Regions from separate parts of the Klebsiella variicola genome, predicted to be linked through region 1. Evidence: predicted binding sites of a transcription regulator. Region 1 holds the regulator's gene; each other region holds the start of a gene.

The links. The regulator Fur, encoded in region 1, represses iron uptake genes when iron is present. The targets are predictions, from matches to a motif close to ATAATAATGAGAACNACTATCAA.
Region 2: the regulator Fur is predicted to act here: its motif matches at 1,128-1,150, upstream of efeU (iron uptake transporter permease EfeU).
Region 3: the regulator Fur is predicted to act here: its motif matches at 1,557-1,579, upstream of sufA (Fe-S cluster assembly scaffold SufA).
Region 4: the regulator Fur is predicted to act here: its motif matches at 1,347-1,369, upstream of SP68_RS09535 (TonB-dependent siderophore receptor).

The regions. Positions count from the first base shown of each region.
Region 1 is NZ_CP010523.2:3,903,932-3,907,034, forward strand. It holds gene fldA (flavodoxin FldA) at 19-549, shown strand; gene fur (ferric iron uptake transcriptional regulator) at 841-1,293, shown strand; gene tcuR (tricarballylate utilization LysR family transcriptional regulator TcuR) at 1,421-2,347, shown strand; gene tcuA (FAD-dependent tricarballylate dehydrogenase TcuA) at 2,445-3,103, shown strand, end outside.
Region 2 is NZ_CP010523.2:3,527,938-3,531,040, forward strand. It holds gene efeO (iron uptake system protein EfeO) at 1-190, opposite strand, end outside; gene efeU (iron uptake transporter permease EfeU) at 242-1,072, opposite strand; gene SP68_RS16635 (NupC/NupG family nucleoside CNT transporter) at 1,343-2,527, shown strand; gene SP68_RS16640 (DUF3574 domain-containing protein) at 2,559-2,993, opposite strand.
Region 3 is NZ_CP010523.2:2,228,441-2,231,543, forward strand. It holds gene lldD (FMN-dependent L-lactate dehydrogenase LldD) at 1-568, opposite strand, end outside; gene SP68_RS10405 (hypothetical protein) at 948-1,145, shown strand; gene sufA (Fe-S cluster assembly scaffold SufA) at 1,619-1,996, shown strand; gene sufB (Fe-S cluster assembly protein SufB) at 1,999-3,103, shown strand, end outside.
Region 4 is NZ_CP010523.2:2,032,659-2,035,761, reverse strand. It holds gene SP68_RS09540 (alpha,alpha-trehalase) at 1-1,192, shown strand, start outside; gene SP68_RS09535 (TonB-dependent siderophore receptor) at 1,447-3,103, shown strand, end outside.

The sequences.
Region 1 (3,103 bases):
CAAGAGGTTATTTTACTCATGGCAATCATCGGCATCTTTTTTGGCAGCGACACCGGCAACACCGAAAATATTGCAAAAATGATTCAAAAGCAGCTTGGTAAAGATGTTGCTGATGTTCACGACATTGCCAAAAGCAGCAAAGAAGACCTGGAAGCCCACGACATTCTGCTGCTCGGTATCCCGACCTGGTACTACGGCGAAGCGCAGTGTGACTGGGACGACTTCTTCCCGACGCTGGAAGAGATCGACTTCAATGGTAAACTGGTGGCGCTGTTCGGCTGTGGCGACCAGGAAGACTACGCAGAATACTTCTGTGACGCGCTGGGCACCATCCGCGACATCATTGAGCCGCGCGGCGCGACCATCGTCGGTCACTGGCCGACAGCCGGGTATCATTTTGAGGCCTCCAAAGGCCTGGCGGATGACGACCACTTCGTCGGCCTCGCCATTGATGAAGACCGCCAGCCGGAGCTGACCAACGAGCGCGTTGAGAAATGGGTGAAGCAGGTTGCCGAAGAGCTGCACCTCGAAGAAATCAAAAACGCCTGATGATTAAGCGGCGCAATCATTGAGTTGCGTCGCATTAATAGACAAAAGCAATCAAACTAATAGCTACAAGTTTTTAACTTTTAATCACATATCTGTACAATGTCCACTGATTCTACGAGGCACGTGACGCAGTTTGTAGCTGGTGCCTCGTTTTTGACAGCAAACCAGGCCTGATGCTTGCAGTTTTCATTTACCAGTGGCAGTTCTATAATGAGACGCATTACGTCGGGTTAATTTCTGTATGACTTCCGTTGAAGGAAGTAGATCGTTTAGCAACAGGACAGATTCCGCATGACTGACAACAATACCGCATTAAAGAAGGCTGGCCTGAAAGTCACACTTCCTCGACTGAAAATCCTTGAAGTGCTGCAGGAACCGGATAACCATCATGTCAGTGCGGAAGACTTATATAAACGCCTGATCGACATGGGCGAAGAGATCGGTCTGGCGACCGTTTACCGCGTACTCAACCAGTTTGATGATGCCGGTATCGTGACTCGTCATAATTTTGAAGGCGGTAAATCCGTTTTCGAACTGACCCAGCAGCATCACCACGATCACCTGATTTGCCTCGACTGCGGCAAAGTGATCGAATTCAGCGATGACTCGATCGAATTACGCCAGCGTGAAATTGCCTCCCGCCACGGCATCCGCCTGACCAACCACAGTCTGTATCTGTACGGTCATTGTGCGGAAGGTGATTGCCGCGAGGACGAACACGCCCACGACGCGGTGGAAAAATAATTCCCCGCTTCGCTGAGACTGAAAAGCCAACCTGCCGGTTGGCTTTTTTATGGGCGCCTCTGCTGCCCTTACCGCTCTCGTCCCACAGGTGACCTTCCCGCGTCCTCGTTTTGTCCGGAGAGTTGATATGGAACTTCGCCAGCTACGCTATTTTGTGCGCATTGTTGAAACCGGCAGCATGGGGCGCGCCGCGCTTGATCTTAATATCGGCGTCTCGGCGCTCAGCCAGCAGATCGCACGCCTGGAAAACGAACTGGCCATTCGCCTGCTGCAGCGGACCTCCCGCGGGGTCACGCCCACCAGCGCGGGTCTCGCTTTCTACTCGCAGGCACAGCTGGCGCTGCGCCATGCCGATGATGCCATCCTCGCCGCCCGCGAGGCGCGCCTGTCAGGCCACGTTAGCGTCGGCATGGCCCCCAGCACCGCCTCCGTTCTCGGCGTCCCGTTCATCAATGCGATGCGCGAAAGCTATCCCGACGTGCGCCTGCATTTGGTGGAAAGCCTCTCCGGTAATCTGGAGCGGATGATCAACACCCGCCAGCTCGATTTAGCTATCGTTTTCCAGCAGGAAAAGATCCTGCGCTGGAGCGCCAGACCGGTGCTGGAAGAACGCCTGTTCCTGATTGGCACCCATGCGCTGTTGGCCCCCCTGCAGGAGGACCACATCTCCCCTGACCAGCTCACCTCCCTGCCGTTGATTATGCCAAGCCAGGGCCATGGCCTGCGCGGCAGGCTGGAGGCAGTTTGCCAGCAGCATCATCTCAGCGTTGAGGTGGTGGCGGACATTGACGGTCTGGCCCTGCTGATGCAGGCCGTGCGCAGCGGACTGGGGGCCACCCTGCAGCCCGGGGCCGCCATCTCCCACCTCGACCATCAGGCGCTGAGGGTGATCGACGTCGTCAACCCGATACTCAGTCGCCCCAACTTTCTGGTCAGTCTGTCTGATGATGAACTCACTCCGGCAGGCCTTGCGGCTCGAGTGATACTCAGCAAAGTCATGCGCCAGCTGGTGGAGTCTGACCGCTGGCCGGGTGCTACCCTTTACGCTCACTAAACCCCTCTTTAGCATTACACCATAGCGCCTCACCGCTGTTACCACCTACATTCCCATTACAAATTTAACAATTAATTAAATTGTAAGGGAGCCGATAATGGTGGATGTACTGGTGATTGGCGGCGGCAATGCCGCGCTATGCGCCGCCTTAACCGCCCGGGAAGCTGGCGCCTCGGTGCTGCTGCTGGAGGCGGCGCCGCGGGAGTGGCGCGGCGGCAACTCGCAGCACACGCGTAACCTGCGCTGTATGCACGATGCGCCGCAGGACGTGCTGGTCGACAGCTACCCGGAAGAAGAGTACTGGCAGGATCTGCTGCGCGTCACCGAGGGGAATACCAACGAAGCGCTGGCCCGAATGGTGATCCGCACCTCGTCACAATGCCGGGACTGGATGCGCCAGCACGGCGTGAACTTTCAGCCACCGCTCTCCGGCGCCCTGCACGTGGCCCGCACCAACGCCTTTTTTATGGGCGGCGGCAAAGCGCTGGTCAATGCCTATTACCGCAGCGCGGAGCAAATGGGGGTGCAGATCCGCTACAACACACCGGTGCAGGCTCTCGAGCTGCGCAACGGCGAATTTGTCGCCGCGCTGGCGGGCGAGGAACGGATTGTTGCAAAAAGCTGCGTCCTCGCCGCCGGCGGATTTGAATCCAACCGCGAATGGCTGCGCGAGGCCTGGGGGCAAAATGACAGCGGTGAATGGCCCGCCGATAACTTTCTCATCCGCGGCACCCGCTTCAACCAGGGAGTGCTGCT
Region 2 (3,103 bases), 380 kb from region 1:
CTTTCTGGCTATGGTTCTGAATAATAAACTGGGTTTTACCCGCTTTAACGGTCACCTGCATCGGCTCGCACTGCTTGTCGTTGACGGTGACTTTGACCTGCGGGATATCCGCAGCCTGAGCACCCAATGCAGAGCTGAGCAGCGCGGCCACGGTCGCCCGCAGCGCATTACGGCGAAAATGAATCATCATGATCATCCCTTTCGGTAAGTAGAGTGTCGCTTATAAGCTCGCAGCGCCCGGTCAGGCAGCCCGCGAGGCAGTGGTATTATTCCGCGGCGGCAGGGCAAACAGCACCAGCGCCGGGATCAGATAAAGCAGATAGACCGCCACTTCGCTAACGCTCGGGGTCTCCTGGTAGCCGAAGATCCCTTCAAGCAGTGTGCCGAACAGCGTATGCGTCGACAGCACGTTGCTCAGATCGAAGGCCGTATCCTGGAACAGGTTCCACAGGCCAGCCTCGTGGAAGGCGCGGATCGCCCCCGCGGCCAGGCCAGCGGCCACCAGCAGAATAAACAGGCTGGTCCATTTGAAGAACACGCCGAGGTTAAGGCGGATACCGCCCCAGTAGAGCAGGAAGCCCAGCACGATTGCCGTGGCCAGGCCCAGCAGCGCCCCCAGCGGCGGCCAGATGCCGACATCCTGCTGGAATGCCGCCAGCAGAAAGAAGACCGACTCCAGCCCCTCACGAGCAACGGCGAAAAAGACCATCATCACCAGCGCCCAGCCATGGTGATTACCGCGCTGCAGCGCCTTGTCCACGGCCTGCTCCAGTTGCTGTTTAACGTTGCGCGAGACATTGCGCATCCAGAAGACCATCCACGTCAGGATCACTACCGCGATGACCGCGACGATCCCCTCGAACAACTCCTGTTCGCGCTGAGGAAATTCCCCGGTGGTTTCGTTGATAAAAATGCCTAAGCCAAGACACAGCGCCGCCGCGAGGATCACGCCAATCCACATCACGCCAATCCAGTTGCCGCGCTGGGTGCGTTTCAGATAGCTGGCGATCAGGCTGACAATCAGCGCCGCCTCAAGGCCTTCGCGTAACATAATGAGAAATGGGACAAACATGCCAATACCCTTAAATGTAAAGCACCGTCAACGAATGCAAAAACAGGTAATATTTATGATAGTGATTATCATTACAATACTCAAAAACACAAGCGAAATGTTTAGAGAATGATGACTATCTGTAAATAAATCGCTGGCAAATAATGACTTACGAAAATATTCGCCTGTTATGAGGGAAAAGAATAAGCAAAGGATTTTTTACGCCAGATATTTACCCGTGGCGGCGGCTATGGCTAAATGGCGGCCTTATTGACCTGCGAAAAGAACAACATGACTGCATTTTTTCATTTCCTGCTGGCGCTGGTGGTGATCCTCGCCCTGGCCTGGCTTGTCAGCTACGACAGACAAAATATTCGTATTCGTTACATTCTCCAGTTGATTATTATCGAAATAGCGCTCGCCTTCTTTTTCCTGCACGCAGAAAGCGGCCTGTGGCTGGTGAAAAATATCTCCGGCTTTTTTGCTTCACTGTTAGGCTTTGCCGCCGAAGGGACCAATTTCGTCTTTGGCGGCATGAGCGAAAAAGGGTTAGCCTTTATTTTCCTGGGCGTCCTGTGTCCGATTGTGTTTATTTCCGCGCTGATTGGTATTCTTCAGCACTGGCGGATCCTGCCGATTTTCATTCGTGTCATCGGTACCCTGCTGTCGAAGGTAAACGGCATGGGTAAGCTGGAATCTTTCAACGCCGTCAGTTCGCTGATCCTCGGCCAGTCGGAAAACTTCATCGCCTACAAAGGCGTGCTGGGCGACCTCTCCTCACGGCGTCTGTTCACCATGGCGGCGACGGCCATGTCGACCGTATCGCTGTCGATTGTCGGCGCCTATATGACCATGCTGGATGCCAAATATGTCGTCGCGGCGCTGATCCTGAATATGTTCAGCACCTTTATCGTGCTGTCGGTGATTAACCCGACGCGGCCGGACAGCGAGCAGGAAATAAAACTCGAGAAGCTGCACGAATCGCAGAGTTTCTTTGAAATGCTCGGGGAATATATTCTGGCCGGCTTTAAAGTGGCGATGATTATTCTGGCGATGCTGATCGGCTTTATCGCCCTGATCAGCGCCATTAACGCGCTGTTCGCTACCCTGTTTGGTCTCAGCTTCCAGCAGATCCTCGGCTACGTCTTCTATCCGCTGGCCTGGCTTATCGGTATCCCGCTGAGCGATGCGCTGAACGCCGGCAGCATCATGGCCACCAAACTGGTCGCTAACGAATTTGTGGCGATGATTGAGCTGCAAAAGATTGCCGCCAGCATGACGCCGCGCGGGCTCGGCATTCTCTCGGTCTTCCTGGTGTCGTTTGCCAACTTTGCCTCGATCGGCATTATCGCCGGGGCGATCAAAGGCCTGAATGAACCGCAGGGCAATATCGTCTCCCGCTTCGGCCTACGGCTGGTGTATAGCGCCACGCTGGTGAGCCTGCTTTCCGCCAGCTTCGCCGGGCTGGTGCTGTAAGACAAACGGCGGGGCTGCCCCCGCAGTTTACTCAGAACTGCACGCAGACCGGCTGGTCGACACGCATCACCGACTCCTGCGCGAAGCGTGATTTATAGCCCTGGCGCAGGGCTTCAATACCGGCCTCGCTCTGCGCATCGTTGCCATGGATCACCATCAGCGCCTTACTCTGCTCCCGCACCACCTGACCATTCTGGCCAAGCCACTGGCCGCGGGCATCAAACACCGTCAGCCCATCGCGAAAGCGCGGCGTGACGTCGCGGTCGACAAACTGTTGCCACTCTTCAGCAGTGATGTCTTTCCCCGCCGGGCGGCTCAGGCCGAAATAAAGCGTGGTTTGCACCATGGACCGATCCGCCGGGCAGGCGCCGGGCTTCGGCGCGCGGGTCGACGAACTTCCACCCGCCACGCAGCCGCTGAGTAACCCTGCCAGCACCAGCGCCATTGCACCCTGTCTGAACGTCATCTTTGCTATCCTCATTGTTATTAGTCAGGAAATATCAGCGGATTTTCAAATAATTAGCAAGGGTTATAATATTCCGGCCCGGCAACAGGCAAAAAAAAGCCCGCCAACGG
Region 3 (3,103 bases), 1.7 Mb from region 1:
GTGGATGAGTACAGGCCTGGAGATACTGTCGCAGGGTGGCGTGCGGCCCGGACATGCTTGATCGATTATCCCGATACCGCGAGCCGGGGATCGGCATATCGACGGTGAATACCAGGGTTTTCATGCCGGCGGCCCACGCGCGCTCCAGCGCATTACGCATGTAGCCGCGATCTTTCAGCACGTACAGCTGGGACCAGAGTGCGCCGCTGGCCTGGCTCGCCACCTCTTCAATCGAGCAGACCGACACCGTGGACAGGGTGTACGGGATCCCGGCGCGGGAGGCGGCGCGGGCCGCCTGAACTTCGCCGCGGCGGGCGTACATCCCGGTGGCGCCGACGGGCCCCAGCGCCACGGGCATCGCCCATGAAGCATCAAGGATCGTGGTGGCCAGCGTCGGTTCGCCCGCCCCGCACAGCACGCGCTGGCGAAGGGCTACCGAGGCAAGCTCGGTGGCGTTGGCGTTCATGGTATTTTCCGCCACCGCGCCACCGTCAATATAATCAAAAAGGAAGCGGGGCAGACGGCGACGAGCGGCTTCGCGATAATCGCTGGGGGCTGAAACAATCATTATTATGTCCTTATGTCTTTTAACCTAAGTGGATGTTCTGCAGGCAAAAAAACTATAGGCTTCTAAAAACCGGTGGGGAAATGAAATATTAGCATCCCAGCTATTCCCTGCTGGAATAATCTGGTTTTATCGCTGAGGCTGTTATTTCCTTTTTTTACTCTTCGGCGCGCGCGTTATTTTTATTTATTTCCGCGCAACGTGAAGCTGGCAAAATAAAGACCCGGTATGAGGCGGCAGCGCTTTGCGCCATCGCCACCAGGGGGAAGGAGAGGTCAGCGCGGCGCCTGCGTTTTCCGGGAGGTGTAAAGAAGATGAATTTGAAATTGAGCTGGTGGTATCTTTTGCTAGCCTTTCTCTGGAGGACAGACGGAGCGACACCATGAAAGATAAAGATGAACAAACGGCATTGATTGGCATGGCCATCGGCGCGGCGGTCATTAGCTTAGTGGCTACACAGAAGCAGATTAATCAGGGGAGTATCGTGGATGAACTGGTGAGACTGGGCAGACAGAAGGGGGACGGGGTGGAAGATGAGGTTTTTGTTCAGGCCGCCCGCCTGGTCAGAAAAGGCACCTAGCCAACCGCGACCCTGCCTGGCAATCCATTTACCCGTTTCATCACAGTTTTCATTCCCTGGATCGCGGCCTGGCGAGCGGCGATTGTTGCTTTCCGAAAGCGTCACGGACTGGCGCTTTCTTATCCTGACCACCGGACCTGCGCCTTCTCGGCCTTGTTGGCCTTTAGGTGACACTGTCACTTTTCCTTCTCCAGGCTGTGCGATAAACAGGAACCGGGTCATCTGCTATTGCATAAATCGGTATTTTCGATACATCTTTACCATTGCGTGCGAATATAGAATGATTTCAGAATAACATATTATAAATCAAAAGATTAAGTTCACCCTGCACACCCTGATAATCCCCGGGCGAGGGTCTATGCTTATAAAAAGCGCTAAATGGGGCAATACCCCTGCTGCAGATGGGTTGAAGTGATAATCATTATCACTAACATGGCGGTATGCCTTGATGGCGCCAACCTGGAGGTCTATCGATGGAAGTACAAGCAGGAACCTTTAATCCCGCCGATTTTAGCTGGCAGGGACTGACCATGACGCCGGCCGCTGCCGCGCATATTCGCGATCTGATGCGCAAGCAACCGGACAAAAAAGGGCTGCGGCTGGGGATAAAAACCAGCGGCTGCGCCGGTTTTGGCTATGTGCTCGAAATGATTGCCGAGCCGGCAGCCGACGATCTGCTCTTTGAACATGACGGGGCGAAACTGTGGGCGCCGCTGCAGGCGATGCCGTTCATTGACGGTACGGAGCTCGATTACGTCCGGGAAGGTTTAAATGAAATCTTTAAATTTCATAACCCGAAAGCGCAGCACGAGTGCGGTTGTGGCGAAAGTTTTGGGGTGCAGGCGGAGTAACTATGTCGCGTAATACTGAAGCAACTGACGATGTCAAAACCTGGACCGGCGGCCCGCTCAATTATAAAGAGGGCTTTTTCACCCGGCTGCAGACCGATGAGCTTGCCAAAGGGATTAATGAAGAGGTGGTCCGGGCCATTTCCGCCCGTCGCAATGAGCCGCAGTGGATGCTGGAGTTTCGGCTCAATGCTTTCCGGGCATGGCTGGAGATGGAGGAGCCGCACTGGCTGAAGGCGCATTACGATAAGCTGAATTATCAGGACTACAGCTACTATTCCGCCCCCTCCTGCGGCAACTGCGATGAGACCTGCGCTTCAGAGCCGGGCGCGGTGCAGCAGACCGGGGCCAACACCTTCCTGACCAGCGAGGTGGAAGAAGCCTTTAACCAGCTGGGCGTGCCGGTACGTGAAGGGCGCGAGGTGGCGGTGGACGCCATATTCGACTCGGTGTCGGTGGCGACCACCTACCGCGAAAAGCTGGCGGAGCAGGGGATCATCTTCTGTTCTTTCGGCGAGGCGATCCACGACCATCCGGAACTGGTGAAAAAGTATCTGGGTACCGTGGTGCCAGGCAATGACAACTTCTTCGCCGCGCTGAACGCCGCAGTGGCTTCGGATGGCACCTTTATCTATGTGCCGAAGGGCGTCCGCTGCCCGATGGAGCTGTCGACCTATTTCCGCATCAACGCCGAAAAGACCGGGCAGTTTGAACGCACCATTCTGGTGGCCGATGAAGGCAGCTACGTCAGCTATATTGAGGGCTGCTCGGCGCCCGTGCGCGACAGCTATCAGCTGCATGCGGCGGTCGTTGAAGTCATCATCCATAAAGATGCGGAAGTGAAATACTCCACGGTGCAGAACTGGTTCCCCGGCGACAACAACACCGGCGGCATTCTCAACTTCGTCACCAAGCGTGCGCTGTGCGAAGGGGAGAACAGCAAGATGTCATGGACCCAGTCGGAAACCGGCTCGGCCATCACCTGGAAATACCCTAGCTGCATTCTGCGCGGCGATAACTCGATCGGCGAATTCTTCTCGGTAGCGCTGACCAGTGGTCACCAGCAGGCGGACACCGGCACCAAAATGATCCATATCGGCAAGAACACCC
Region 4 (3,103 bases), 1.9 Mb from region 1:
AGTCGAAGATATGGTCGCCAACTTCGCCGCGGAAATTGACACCTGGGGCCATATCCCCAACGGCAACCGCACCTATTACCTCAGCCGTTCGCAGCCCCCCTTCTTCTCCTTTATGGTGAGCCTGCTGGCGACGCACGATGGCGACCAGGTACTGAAAACCTACCAGCCGCAGCTGGAGAAGGAGTATCGCTACTGGATGGCCGGAGCGGACGCGCTGGCCCCCGGCAGCGCTGACAAACGGGCGGTGCGGATGGCGGACGGCGCGCTGCTCAACCGCTACTGGGACGATAACGACACCCCGCGCCCCGAGTCCTGGCTTGACGACGTCAAAACCGCCAAAAGCAACCCGAATCGTCCGGCAACCGAGATCTATCGCGACCTGCGCTCCGCCGCCGCCTCCGGCTGGGATTTCAGCTCCCGCTGGATGGATAATCCGCAGCAGCTCGCCACCATTCGCACCACCTCGATTGTCCCGGTCGATCTCAATGCCCTGATGTTCCATCTGGAGAAAACCCTCGCCCGCGCCAGCAAGGCATCCGGGGACAGCGCCGGCGCTACGCAGTACGATGCGCTGGCTAATGCCCGCCAGCAGGCCATCGAGAAATATCTGTGGAATGATAAAGAGGGATGGTACGCCGATTACGATCTGAAAACCCGCAAGGTGCGCAATCAGCTGACCGCGGCGGCGCTGTTCCCGCTGTACGTCAATGCGGCGTCACGCGAGCGGGCGACGAAAGTGGCCGCCGCCGCTGAGTCGCGGCTGCTCAAACCCGGCGGGCTGACCACCACCACCGTCAACAGCGGTCAGCAGTGGGACGCCCCGAACGGCTGGGCGCCGCTGCAGTGGGTGGCGGTCGAGGGCCTGCAAAACTACGGCCAACAAAAGATCGCCATGGAGGTCAGCTGGCGCTTCCTGAGCAACGTTCAGCACACCTATGACAGCAAGCAAAAGCTGGTGGAGAAGTATGACGTAAGCTCGACCGGGACCGGCGGCGGCGGTGGCGAATATCCGCTACAGGATGGCTTTGGCTGGACCAACGGTGTCACCCTGAAGATGCTGGATCTGATCTGCCCGCAGGAGAAACCCTGCGATGCCCTGCCCGCCACGCGCCCGGCGGCGGCCCCTTCCGCGCAGAGCAAGCCAGCCGCCAACGACCCCGCACCGGCGGCAGCGCAAAAAACCGGCGCCTGACGCTTTTCACGCACCCCCTACCAAATTCGGTAGGGGGTAGTCGTCTCCCTGCTGACAACGTCCCCGTGCAGCCCCGCTCTGCGGCCCGCGGGAAGCACGTCACTCCCCCCATCGCCCTGAACCGGTCACCTTTCGCTTGATCACATAAATACAAACAATAATAATTCGCATTACTTTTTAACGAACAATGACAGATTCGTTTTTCCCGCGGCGGCGTACAGGAGTACCAGACCGCGTTGGTTCAGGATGATCTTATGAACGTGGCTATTTCCCGAAAACGCCCGAGGCTGCTGTACGCCCTCGTGGTCGCCCTTCCCCTCACCGCGCTAGCTGAAGAGACCGTGGTGGTCACTGCCAGCCCGCCGGCGTCCGCCAGCGCGCCGACTGAAGGCTACAGCGCCAGCACTTCGCTCGGGGCGACGAAAACCGACCAGCCGTTAATCACCACCGCCCAGTCGGTATCGGTGGTCACCCGCCAGCAGATGGCGGACCAGGGGGCGAATACCATCAGCCAGGCGCTGGAATATACCCCGGGGGTCTACTCCAGCTTCGGCGGCGGCGCGACCCGGTTCGACGCTATCTCCCTGCGCGGCTACCACGGCGGCGACGTCGATAACCTGTTCCTCGACGGTATGCGCCTGATGAGCGACGGCGGCAGTCATAACGTTGTGCAAATCGACCCGTGGTTTATCGAACGCGTCGATGTGATCCGCGGCCCCTCCTCCGCGCTCTACGGGCAGAGCGTGCCGGGCGGCGTGGTCAACCTGACCTCCAAACGCCCGCAGTTTAGCCAGCAGGGCCACGTCCGCCTGACCGGCGGTACGCAAAATACCAAAGGCGCGGCCTTCGATTACACCGACGCCATCAACGAGCAGTGGGCATGGCGGCTGATCGGGATGACCCGCAGCAGCGACACGCAGTATGACCATACCCGCGAAGAGCGCTACGCGATTTCGCCTTCCCTGCTATGGCAGCCGGACAGCGACACCTCGCTGCTGCTGCGCGCCTATCTGCAAAAAGATCCTTCCGGCGGCTACCACGGCTCTTTGCCGCTGGATGGCACCCGCTACGCGCATAATGGTCGTAAGCTCTCCCCCAGCACCAACGAGGGCGATCCGGGAGATGGCTATCAGCGCCGCCAGCAGATCTACAGCTACGAGTTTGACCACCAGTTCACCGACGTCTGGTCGGTCTATTCCGCCGGGAGCTACACCCACACCAACGTCTCCCTCGATCAGGTCTACCAGGTCGGCTGGATAGATGACAGCGACATGCTGACCCGCGGCTACAGCGGTTCGCGCGGTTCGCTGGACGGCTGGTCGACCGATAACCGCCTGCGCGCCGATTTCAATACTGGCGACCTGGCGCATACCCTGATCCTCGGCGCCGAATATCATCGCTTCCGCAACGATCTGTGGACCGGCGCCGGCGGTGCGGCGCCGCTAAACCCGTTTACCGGCTATACCGCGCAGACCGGGCATACCGTCACCTACAGCGATGACAATCATCGCCGCTACTACCAGACCGGGCTGTATCTGCAGGATGAGATGGTCTGGAACCGCTGGCATGTGGATGTTTCCGCACGCTACGACCGCATCGTTTCCCAGCAGGTCAGCGATACCTTCGGCACCTCAAACCGCCGTTCAGACGACCATATCAGCGGCCGCGCCTCGCTGTTGTACGCCCTGGATAATGGCCTTTCGCCTTATCTGAGCTACAGCCAGGCGATCACCCCGGCGATGCTGCCGGGCGCGGACGGCAAACCGCTGAAACCGACCACCGCCGAGCAGGTCGAAGCCGGTCTGAAGTTCCAGCCGCCGGGCAGCCGCGACCTCTATAGCATTGCAATTTACGACCTGACGCAAAAGGATGTCGCCACCCGCGACCCGAACATCGCCACCGCCACCTATA